DNA from 3 places in the Cupriavidus sp. GA3-3 genome. Region 2 is predicted to be linked to each of the others. Evidence: predicted binding sites of a transcription regulator. Region 2 holds the regulator's gene; each other region holds the start of a gene.
The links. The regulator FNR, encoded in region 2, switches genes on or off when oxygen is low (the NO sensors DNR and NnrR bind a similar motif). The targets are predictions, from matches to a motif close to TTGATNNNNATCAA.
Positions count from the first base shown of each region.

Region 1: a site for FNR is predicted at 1,505-1,518, ahead of paaA (1,2-phenylacetyl-CoA epoxidase subunit PaaA). Genes of this name have one in related genera too.
Region 3: a site for FNR is predicted at 1,425-1,438, ahead of C265_RS21245 (universal stress protein). Genes of this name have one in related genera too.

Region 1 covers NZ_KB944503.1:80,802-84,071, reverse strand. The annotation lists gene paaC (1,2-phenylacetyl-CoA epoxidase subunit PaaC) at 1-135, opposite strand, end outside; gene paaB (1,2-phenylacetyl-CoA epoxidase subunit PaaB) at 146-427, opposite strand; gene paaA (1,2-phenylacetyl-CoA epoxidase subunit PaaA) at 482-1,468, opposite strand; gene paaX (phenylacetic acid degradation operon negative regulatory protein PaaX) at 1,600-2,538, shown strand; gene C265_RS27095 (1-aminocyclopropane-1-carboxylate deaminase) at 2,581-3,270, opposite strand, start outside.
Region 2 covers NZ_KB944471.1:214,887-218,156, reverse strand. The annotation lists gene ccoG (cytochrome c oxidase accessory protein CcoG) at 1-890, shown strand, start outside; gene C265_RS11010 (membrane protein) at 920-1,129, shown strand; gene C265_RS11005 (hypothetical protein) at 1,126-1,371, shown strand; gene fnr (fumarate/nitrate reduction transcriptional regulator Fnr) at 1,435-2,160, opposite strand; gene C265_RS10995 (sulfite exporter TauE/SafE family protein) at 2,239-2,997, shown strand.
Region 3 covers NZ_KB944488.1:41,942-45,211, reverse strand. The annotation lists gene C265_RS21255 (universal stress protein) at 1-208, opposite strand, end outside; gene C265_RS21250 (DUF1488 domain-containing protein) at 569-847, opposite strand; gene C265_RS21245 (universal stress protein) at 888-1,340, opposite strand; gene C265_RS21240 (carboxypeptidase-like regulatory domain-containing protein) at 1,685-2,164, opposite strand; gene C265_RS21235 (universal stress protein) at 2,217-2,681, opposite strand; gene ald (alanine dehydrogenase) at 2,849-3,270, opposite strand, start outside.

The DNA.
Region 1 (3,270 bases), on a different contig from region 2:
GAGCGCGACATTGGTCAGCGCGATGTCCTCTTCCAGCGCCGGGCCGCGGCCGCACCATTCCGACAGGCGCTGGCCAAGGACCAGCGTGGCGTCGCCGAGGCGCAGCAGGTATTCGAGCTTGTGGTTGTCCATCATGCGGGCCGTATCAGATGTGCTTGACGGCTTCCGGCATCGGGAAGAACGTCGGGTGGCGGTAGACCTTGCTGTTGGCCGGCTCGAACAGCGGGCCCTTGTCGCCGGGGCTGCTGGCGACCACGTCGCCGGCCTTCACCACCCAGACGCTGACGCCCTCGTTGCGGCGCGTATAGACGTCACGCGCGTTGTTGATCGCCATTTCGCCGTCGGGCGCGTGCAGGCTGCCCACGTGCTTGTGGGCCAGGCCGTGCTGGCTGCGGATAAAGATCTCCCAAAGCGGCCACTCTTTCATGGCAACCTCCTGTGTCATTGCGTTGGATGGATGGCGGCGCCGGGCGCCGCGGGGTCACGCGGCGGCGCGCTGGGCCTGCTTGTCGGCGTGGGTCACCAGGGCATCGCGGAACCACGCGCCCTCTTCCCAGGCCTTGACGCGGGTGCGCAGGCGCTCGCGGTTGCAGGGGCCGTTGCCCTGGATGACGTTGTAGAACTCGGACCAGTCGATCTCGCCGAAGTCATAGTGGCCGCGCTCCTCGTTCCACTTCAGTTCGGGATCCGGAATGGCCAGGCCCAGGTACTCTGCCTGCGGCACGGTCTGGTCGACCATCTTCTGGCGCAGCTCGTCATTGGAGAACAGCTTGATGCGCCATTGCATGGATTGCGCGCTGTTGGGCGAATCGCCGTCGGACGGGCCGAACATCATCAGCGCCGGCCACCACCAGCGATTGAGCGCGTCCTGCGCCATCTGCTTCTGCTCGGGGGTGCCGTTGCACAGCGACAGCAGGATGTCGTAGCCCTGGCGCTGGTGGAACGACTCTTCCTTGCACACGCGCACCATGGCGCGCGCATAGGGCCCGAACGAGCAGCGGCACAGCGGCACCTGGTTGATGATGGCCGAGCCGTCGACCAGCCAGCCGATCATGCCGATGTCGGCCCAACTCAGCGTCGGGTAGTTGAAGATGCTGGAATACTTGGCCTTGCCGGTGTGCAGGTCGCCCAGCATCTGGTCGCGCGACACGCCCAGGGTCTCGGCCGCGCTGTAGAGATACAGGCCATGGCCGGCCTCATCCTGGATCTTGGCCAGCAAGACTGCCTTGCGCTCCAGCGTCGGCGCGCGGGTGACCCAGTTGCCTTCCGGCAGCTGGCCCACGATCTCGGAATGGGCATGCTGCGAGATCTGGCGGACCAGGGTCTTGCGATAGGCCTCCGGCATCCAGTCCTTGGCCTCGATCTTGATCCCGGCATCGACGCGCGCCTGGAACTCGCGCTCCTGCGGCTCCATTTCTTCCATGGCGCGAAGCCTCGTCGCTCCTGTCTCCACCAGCTGTGCGTACATCCTTTGCTCCGCTCTTGGTTGCTCTGAATCGGGGTCTTGACCTGCATCAACATCGTCAGTTGCAACGGATGGTAGTGATACAATTTGATTCAATCAATCTGCATTTGTGTATCACTTCAGGGAGCGGGCCGATGGCGACGCCAGGCACAGATCCGGTTTCTCCCCGCGTGGCGCGGCTGGCACGCGGGCTGAAGCTGGGCGCCAATTCCATGCTGGTGACCTTGTTCGGCGATGTGGTGGCGCCGCGGCCGCAGGCCATCTGGCTGGGCAGCCTGATCCGGCTGGCGGCGCCGTTCGGCATCAATGACCGGCTGGTGCGCACCGCCACCTTCCGCCTTACCGCCGACGACTGGCTGGCCGCGACCAGGATGGGGCGGCGCAGCTACTACGGGCTGTCAGACGCCGGTTTGCAGCGTGTACTGCACGCCGGCAAGCGCATCTATGCGGGCGAGGCATCCGAATGGGACGGCCGCTGGACCCTGGTGATGGTGCGCGGTGACGTACGCGCCACGGTCCGGCAGAAGCTGAAGCGGGAATTGCTGTGGGAGGGCTTCGGCGCCATCGCGCCAGGGGTGATGGCCCACCCCCATGCGGACCTCGCCTCGCTGCGCGAAATCCTCCAGGCCGCACGCGCGCAGGACGATGTGGCGGTGATGGAGGCAAGCAGCCTCGAGGCGTTTTCCATCCGGCCGCTGCAGGCGCTGATGCACCAGACCTTCAAGCTCGGCGACGTGGCCGCTGCCTGGCAGGCGCTGCTGCGCCGCTTTACGCCGCTGGCCGAAGAGGCCGCCGGGCTTGCTCCGGCCGATGCCTTCTTTGTGCGGACGCTGCTGGTGCACGAATACCGGCGCGTGCTGCTGCGCGACCCCAACCTGCCCGAAGCGATGCTGCCGCAAGACTGGCCCGGCCGCACCGCGCGCGGCTTGTGCCACACCCTGTACGGGGCGCTGCTAGACGCCAGCGAAGACTACCTGCACCGCGTGGTGGAAGCGGCGGACGGTTCGCTGCACGATGCTGACCGGAGCCTGCGCCTGCGCTTTGGGGCCGGCGCGCAGGCGGGCAACGATTAACCGGGCATCCGGGGAATCCCGGCTGCGCACCTGCGCATGGAATCAGCCGTCCTTGAACAGGAAGCTGTAGGCGTTCAGTGCCGGCACCCCGCCGAGGTGCGCAAAGAGGACTTTCGATCCTTGCGGAAACTCGCCGCGACGGACCATGTCGATCATGCCCTGCATGGACTTGCCCTCATAGACCGGGTCCGTCATCATGCCCTCCAGCCTGGCGCTGAGGCGGATGGCCTCCAGGGTGCCGGCCGAAGGCAGGCCGTATTCGGGTCCGCCATAGCGGGTGTCCAGCACCACGTCCGCTTCAGTGATGTCGCGGCCGAGGCCGACCAGCTCCGCGGTATGGCGGGCGATGCGCAGGATCTGCGCGCGCGTCGGTTCCGGCTTGGCCGATGCATCGATGCCGATGACCCGGTCCGCGCGGCCGTCGGCAGCGAATCCGACCACCATGCCCGCCTGCGTGCTGCCGGTGACCGAGCAGACCACGATGTAGTCGAACCTGAAGCCGAGTCCGGCTTCCTGCTCCCGCACTTCCTCGGCGAAGCCTACGTAGCCGAGACCGCCGAGCGGATGCTCCGAGCAGCCTGCCGGAATCGGGTAGGGCTTGCCGCCCGCCTTGCGCACGCTCTCCATGGCTTCTTCCCAGCTGGGGCGAATACCGATGTCGAAGCCTTCGCTGACCAGGCGCACGTCGGCCCCCATGATGCGCGACATCTGGATGTTGCCCACGCGGTCATA
Region 2 (3,270 bases):
GCGAGGTGCTCAGCCTGTCGCTGGGGCCGTGGCAGTCGTTCTGGATGCTGTTCTACGCGTTCGCCACCTGGGGCAATGCGGGCTTCATGCGCGAGCAGGTGTGCAAGTACATGTGCCCGTATGCGCGTTTCCAGAGCGTGATGGTGGATCGCGATACCTATGTCGTGACCTACGACGTCGGCCGCGGCGAGCCGCGCGGAAGCCGGTCGCGCAAGACCGACCACCACAAGGCGGGGCTTGGCGACTGCGTCAACTGCAGCATCTGCGTGCAGGTGTGCCCGACGGGCATCGATATCCGCGACGGCCTGCAGTACGAGTGCATCGGCTGCGGCGCCTGCATCGACGCCTGCGACCAGGTCATGGACAAGATGGAATATCCGCGCGGCCTGATCCGGTACACCTCGGAAAACGCGATGCGCAAGGGCTTGTCCGCGGCGGCATCACGCAAGCGCCTGCTGCGCCCGCGCGTGGTCATTTATTCCGTGATCTGGGTGGCGTTGCTGGCCGGGTTCATGGCTTCGATCGCGCTGCGCACGCCGCTGAAGGTCGACATCATCCGCGACCGTGGTGCGCTCGGCCGTGAAGTGGAAGGCCGCTGGATCGAGAATGTCTATCGCCTGCAGCTGATCAACACCACCGAAGCGCCGATGCAGATCAGCGTGCGCGCCGACAGCGACGAACTGAAGAACCTGACCGTGGAATACGACAAGCAGGCCGAATCGCTGGCGCCGACGTCCAACCGGTTGCTGCCGATCCGGATCCGCGTGCCGATCGAGGCCGCGGCGCAGGGCACGCACAAGATCAACGTGACGGTGACGAGCGAAGGCACGGAGCGGGGGCATGCCGAAATCCGGCAATCCACCAGTTTCATCGTGCCGCGCGATTTGTGAAGCTAGGTCGTCAAGATGAAGGGGGCAAGATGAGTCAGCAAGGCAATCCGTGGTGGAAGGAGCCGTGGCCGTGGCTGTTGATGAGCGGCCCGCTGGTGGCGATGGTGGCGTGTGGCGTGACGATCTGGCTGGCATCCACGCATCCGGACATGCCGGTGCAGGGTGCAACGCGCCATGGCCTGGTGGTCGAGAAGGCCGACGCCGCGCCGCCCAAGGCTGCCGCTGTGAGGCAGCCATGAGGTTGCGCTGGCTGATGTGGGTACTCTGGCCGGCGTTCCTGATGGCCGGGTTCGCGACCGCGACGGTGTTTTCGGTGGTGGATCCCGGTGACCTGAACTTCTTCGGCCAGCCGATCGAAGCGTCCCGCGAATCGGTCTACACCGTTGGTTTCCTGATGGCCTGGGTGTTCTGCGCGTTGTCCAGCGGACTGACGCTCTACACCATGCCGACGCGGCTCAGCGATACCGACGAACTGGAATAAGCGGATCGGTGTGAGGTCTGCGCTGCCATGTCCGCATGCGGTACCTGGCAGCGCCTTGGCCGCTTAGCAGGAGCGGCTGTAGAGCTGCTTGATGCCGTCGATGTCCACGAGCTTGACGTGGCGCTGGCGAATCTGGATCAGGCCGGCTTCGGCAAAGCGGGAGAACAGGCGGCTGACGGTTTCGAGCTTCAGGCCCAGGTAGCTGCCGATCTCTTCGCGGCTCATGCGCATCACGAACTCGGACGCCGAATAGCCGCGTGCCGACAGGCGCTCAGAGAGGTTGATCAGGAAGGCGGCAAGCCGTTCCTCGGCGCGCATCGAGCCCAGCGTGACCAGCATCAGTTGGTCATGCGTGATTTCCTTGCCCATCAGGCGCAGGAACTGCTGCTGCAGCGACGGCAGGTCTGCCGACAGGGACTGCAACTCGCTCATGCGGACCACGCAGACTTCGGTGTCCTCCAGCGCGGCGGCATCGGAGGCATGCTGCATCTCGCCCAGCCCGTCGAGACCGACAATTTCGCCGGGCAGGTGGAAGCCGGTAATCTGCGAGCGGCCGTCTTCAGTGGTGACGTGGGTCTTGAGCGTGCCAAAGCGCACGGCATAGACCGCGGTGAGCGGATCGCCCATGCGATACAGGGTTTCACCCTTGTGCACACGGATGCGTTCCTGAACCAGCGTGTCCATCTTGGCGAGGTCTTGCTGCGACATGCCGACCGGAAGGCACAGCTGCCCCATCGCACAGGTGGAGCAGCGTGGTGACATCTCGGTAATGGGAATGGAGGTGAGCAATTGGAACCTGCTAGAAATGGCAGCGAGGGCGCGATAACGGCATTTTACCGTGCGATGTGATGTGGTAGGGAGTGAGAATTGACACTTGGCGTACTGATCAGCGTTTTTCTGCTGGCTTTGCTGGGCGGGGTCCACTGCGCCGCCATGTGCGGCGGCGTGGCGCTGGCCGTGGAGCAGCGTCACGGCGCGGCGGCGACGATCAGTCTGGTGCCCAGCCGTGCCGCCTGGCTCGGCGAGTTGCTGATAATGCACCTGGGCCGGATCTCGACCTATATGCTGCTTGGGGCCGCGCTAGGCGCGGTCGGTGCTTCGGCGTGGAAACAGGACTATCTGCCGGTGCAGCGCTGGCTGTTCGGCGCGGGCAGCGTCATGCTGCTGGGGTCGGGCTGGCGGTTGCTGCGCGGCAACACGTTTACCGTCGACTGGCTGGAGCGGCTGGCGTCGCGTGCCAGCGCAGCGGTGGCGCGCCGGCTGGGTGGCGTGGCACGCGGCATGCCGTCCTTTGTGCGCGCACGCGGCTGCCTGGCGCGGCGATACGGCGTGGGCCTGGCGTGGGGGCTGGTGCCGTGCGGCATGGTCTATGGGGCGCTCACGCTCGCGCTGCTGGCGGGCAATGCGGCGTCCGGCGCACTCGTGATGGGCGTGTTCGGGCTCGGCACACTGCCTAACCTGCTGGTGCTCTCCGGCCTGTCAGGCTATTTGCGTACGCTGTCGCGACGTCCCGGCGTGCGACTGGGGGCCGGCCTGGCGGTAATGGCGTTCGGCGGCCTTGGCATTGCGCGAGCGGTGCTGTTGCCACATTCGCTGGCCGAGCATGGATTCTGCCTGGTGTTCTGAGGCGCCGGCGCTGCGCCGGCAACGGATGATGGTTGCAGGCGGGGGCGGGAATGCCATACAATCGCCAACATTGCGGTATCGCGCGGTGTCTTGTGAGCCGCGGTAAGCAGCGGGCGAGCAGCGCCAGGCGGCCTTCATACCAGAAGGTGAGTTCAGGGCAGGGGAAGCGGAAGGTTTTCGATGCCCGTCCCGTCCCCACAGTCCATCCGGTTCAAAAGATCTGGTTCAAAAGTCCGGCTGGCACTGCGGTGTTGGCGATGCCGGCCTTGCTCC
Region 3 (3,270 bases), on a different contig from region 2:
CGCCGACCTGATGCCGCCATTCGGTGTAAGAGGCAAGATTGCGGTCACCGTCCACCAGGTAGCGCACGGCGGTGGGATCCGGCTTGCCGACGGCTAGCAGGCCAACCAGCGTGGAATGAAACTCCAGCGCCAGCCGGGTGGCGAGGTGCAGCCGGTCGTACACGCGGCGGCCGGCATCGAGATGAACCAGGATCGTTGCGTAGTCCATGGATTGACTCCATCAGGCAGCCCCGGACGGAGCTTTTCTTGAATCTATATCGCCACCCCGCCCCGGATTTGTCGTGCATCAAGCCGTCTTCGTGTCCGCGCTACAGGCAATACCGCTGGCACCAGGTACGAGTTGGCCCAGGCTGCCTGCCGCCAGCGCGGCGGTGCGTGGCTTCGGCGGCCGCAGCAGGTCCGGTACGGCGGTACACGCTGTGCATAGCGGCACCAACGCGCAGGCGGCAAGCCTGCGCCATCCTGGCCGTTTCTCCGGTGTGCATGACTGCAAGCGATTCTTCATGGGTAGCTCCTTGTAAGGACGCGCACCGCCCGGTGGCGGCTGCCGCCGGCCAGGACGTGCGCCTCACACCGCGAAGCGAAAATGGCCGCTGTGCAGCACGATGTGCCGCGCACCTGTCATCTCGAACAGCGCTCCCGCGACGCGTTCAATGTCCTGGCGGTTGCTCATGAATGCCGGCAGCAAATCTTCACTGCGGTACGAGCGTGCGCCGAAATGATCCTCAAGCGCCTCGGCAGTGATCTCATAGGTCGCCGGTGTGCCATCCACCTTCACGGCACACCGCAGGCTTGGCCCGGTCGGGCAGTAATCCGGCGTCTCGCCGGAAAAGTCGATCGTATGCATAGCTCTCTGGCGTAATGCCCTCCAAAATCTGTTCGCCTGCTTACGCTTCCTCGGCGCGGAGAAGCAGGACGGGCGCGACGGCCAGGTTGATCACGCTTCGCGCGACGCTGCCCATGACGAGTCGCCGCACTCCCCGGCGGCCGTGCGTACCCATCACAACCAGATCAGCGCCCCAGCCATTGGCTTCGGCAGCGATCGTGGCAGCAACGTCGCCCTCGACCATAGGCTTACCGAGCAGCCGCGTTACGTGGCGAATACCCGCTGCGGCAAGCCGGCCGGAGGCGGCAGCGAGAACGCTTTGCCCCGCCGTCGTGAGGTCCTCTATCAATCTCACCGGATCCAGATTGCTGGCATCCAGAAACGGGCTGCGGTCATCGACCACATGGACCACCTCCACTTCGGCGTTGGCGGCGCGCGCGATGATCATGGCCTGTTCCAGGGCAAGTTCCGATGCGGCGCCGCCGTCCATGGCGACAAGGATGCGCTGGTACATAGCGGTTTCTCCGGCGATGGGAGCCTGTGGCGACTCGGGTCTGGACTGGTTAAATGCAGCGTAGGGCAACCGGCGCAACTGCTGTTGATACGTGTCAAAGCCGCGGTACCGCGCTCCAACCGCCGCTGGTCGCGCGCGCATCGGCAGTCTTCGCGCAGGGGTTGCGGCTCGCGGATTCAGGCCTGCCCACGCCGAGCGGCTCGCCTGCTTGTCCCCGAACGAAGCCTGAGCGCTTCTTCTTCCCCTTCCAGTTCCGTCGCTTCTCTTTCGCGGGATCGTCCCTGAACCGCCGCGAACTTGCTTGCGCGGTGTCGTGCCCGCGGCGACACGTCCGAGCGGCAGGCTCAGCGACGCGGACAGGGTGTCGTGGCGCAGAGCAGCCAGTCGTCCTCGAGCGTATTGACCGGCAGCCGGAACGTCACCTCGAGCGGCTCGCCAGCGACGACGATGTCGCGCATCTGGTCCCGCCCCTGGTAGCCGACCGCGAGCCGATAGGCACCCGGCCTGAGTCGCATATAGAACAGCGGCCCGCTAGCCGTAGTGTGCAGCACCGGGCGGCCCTCCTGGCTGGCCACGACCACCGTGGCACCGCCCAGCGGCTTCCCGCGCCCGGCATCCACCATCGTCAGCCGTACATTGAAACGCGCGGCGATGGCCAGCATGCTTTGCATGCCCGCCTCATCGTCTCCACCCGATACGTAGGAAACGCCGTGCTGCTCCATGATCTGCACGCCAGCGGGCGCGGCGCGAGTGGCGCAACCCGCCGCCGCAACGGCAATCGCCAGCGACGACAGGCCGAGGCCTAGGCTTCTTGAAACCTGCATTTGCGTCACTCCGGAAGAATTATTGGGGTTTTCGCAGGCCGGAACCGAACGGTCAGGGCGTATCGCCGCGCGACTGCTGCCGAACGAGCAGCACGGGGCGAACCGTCTTGCTGACCACGTGCTCCGAGACCGAGCCCAGCACCATGCGCCGCACGCCGCGATGGCCGTGTGTGCCCATGACGATCAGGTCCGCGCTCCAGTGGTCCGCTTCCGCTATGATCGCCTCGGCAATCTTCGCAGGGGTGCCGGGCGTCTCGGCCAACCTGCTGCTCCAGCGCACGCCGGCGGCACTGAAGCGCTCGCCGGCACGAGCCAGCACCTGCTTGCCATAGGCAATGATGTCGGCCATCAGCCAGTGCCGGTCACCCGGGCTGACCTCGAAGAACAGGTCGCTGTCGTCGACGACGAACATGGCGCTGACCTCGGCGTCGGTGGTCAGCGCCATCGACACGGCCTGCTCCAGGGCATTCAAGGATGAACGGCTGCCATCGAGGGCTAGGAGAATGCGGCGGTACATGGCGACCTCGGCTTCGGCTGTGGTTCATCCCAAATTAGCGGTCGCAAGGACATGCGGGTTGATGCCAGTCAACCAAGCCAGCCACACCGCTGTGATTCGGCTCATGGCAGTGCTGCTGCACCAGGGGTGGCCGACAGCAACGTGTCGGCCGATACTGGCGGCCGCGCTCAGGTCAGCACCTGCTCGGCGGGTACATGGGCGTAGCCATGGGCGCTTGCGACGGCCGCATAAGTCACACTCCCGCGACAGATATTCAGCCCGGCCCGCAGGTAGGGGTCGTCTGAGAGCGCGCGGGACCATCCCTTGTCGGCAAGGGCCATCGCATGACCGATCGTGGCGTTGTTCAGGGCAAAGGTGGAGGTCCTCGCCACCGCTGCCGGCATGTTGGTCACGCAGTAGTGCAGCACGCCGTCCACCACATAGGTCGGATCCGTATGGCTGGTCGGGCGCGATGTCTCGGCGCAGCCTCCCTGGTCTATCGCCACATCCACCAGCACCGAACCCGCTTTCATGCGCGCGACCATCGCACGCGTGACCAGCCTGGGCGCCTCGGCGCCAGGCACCAGCACCGCGCCGATGACCGCATCGG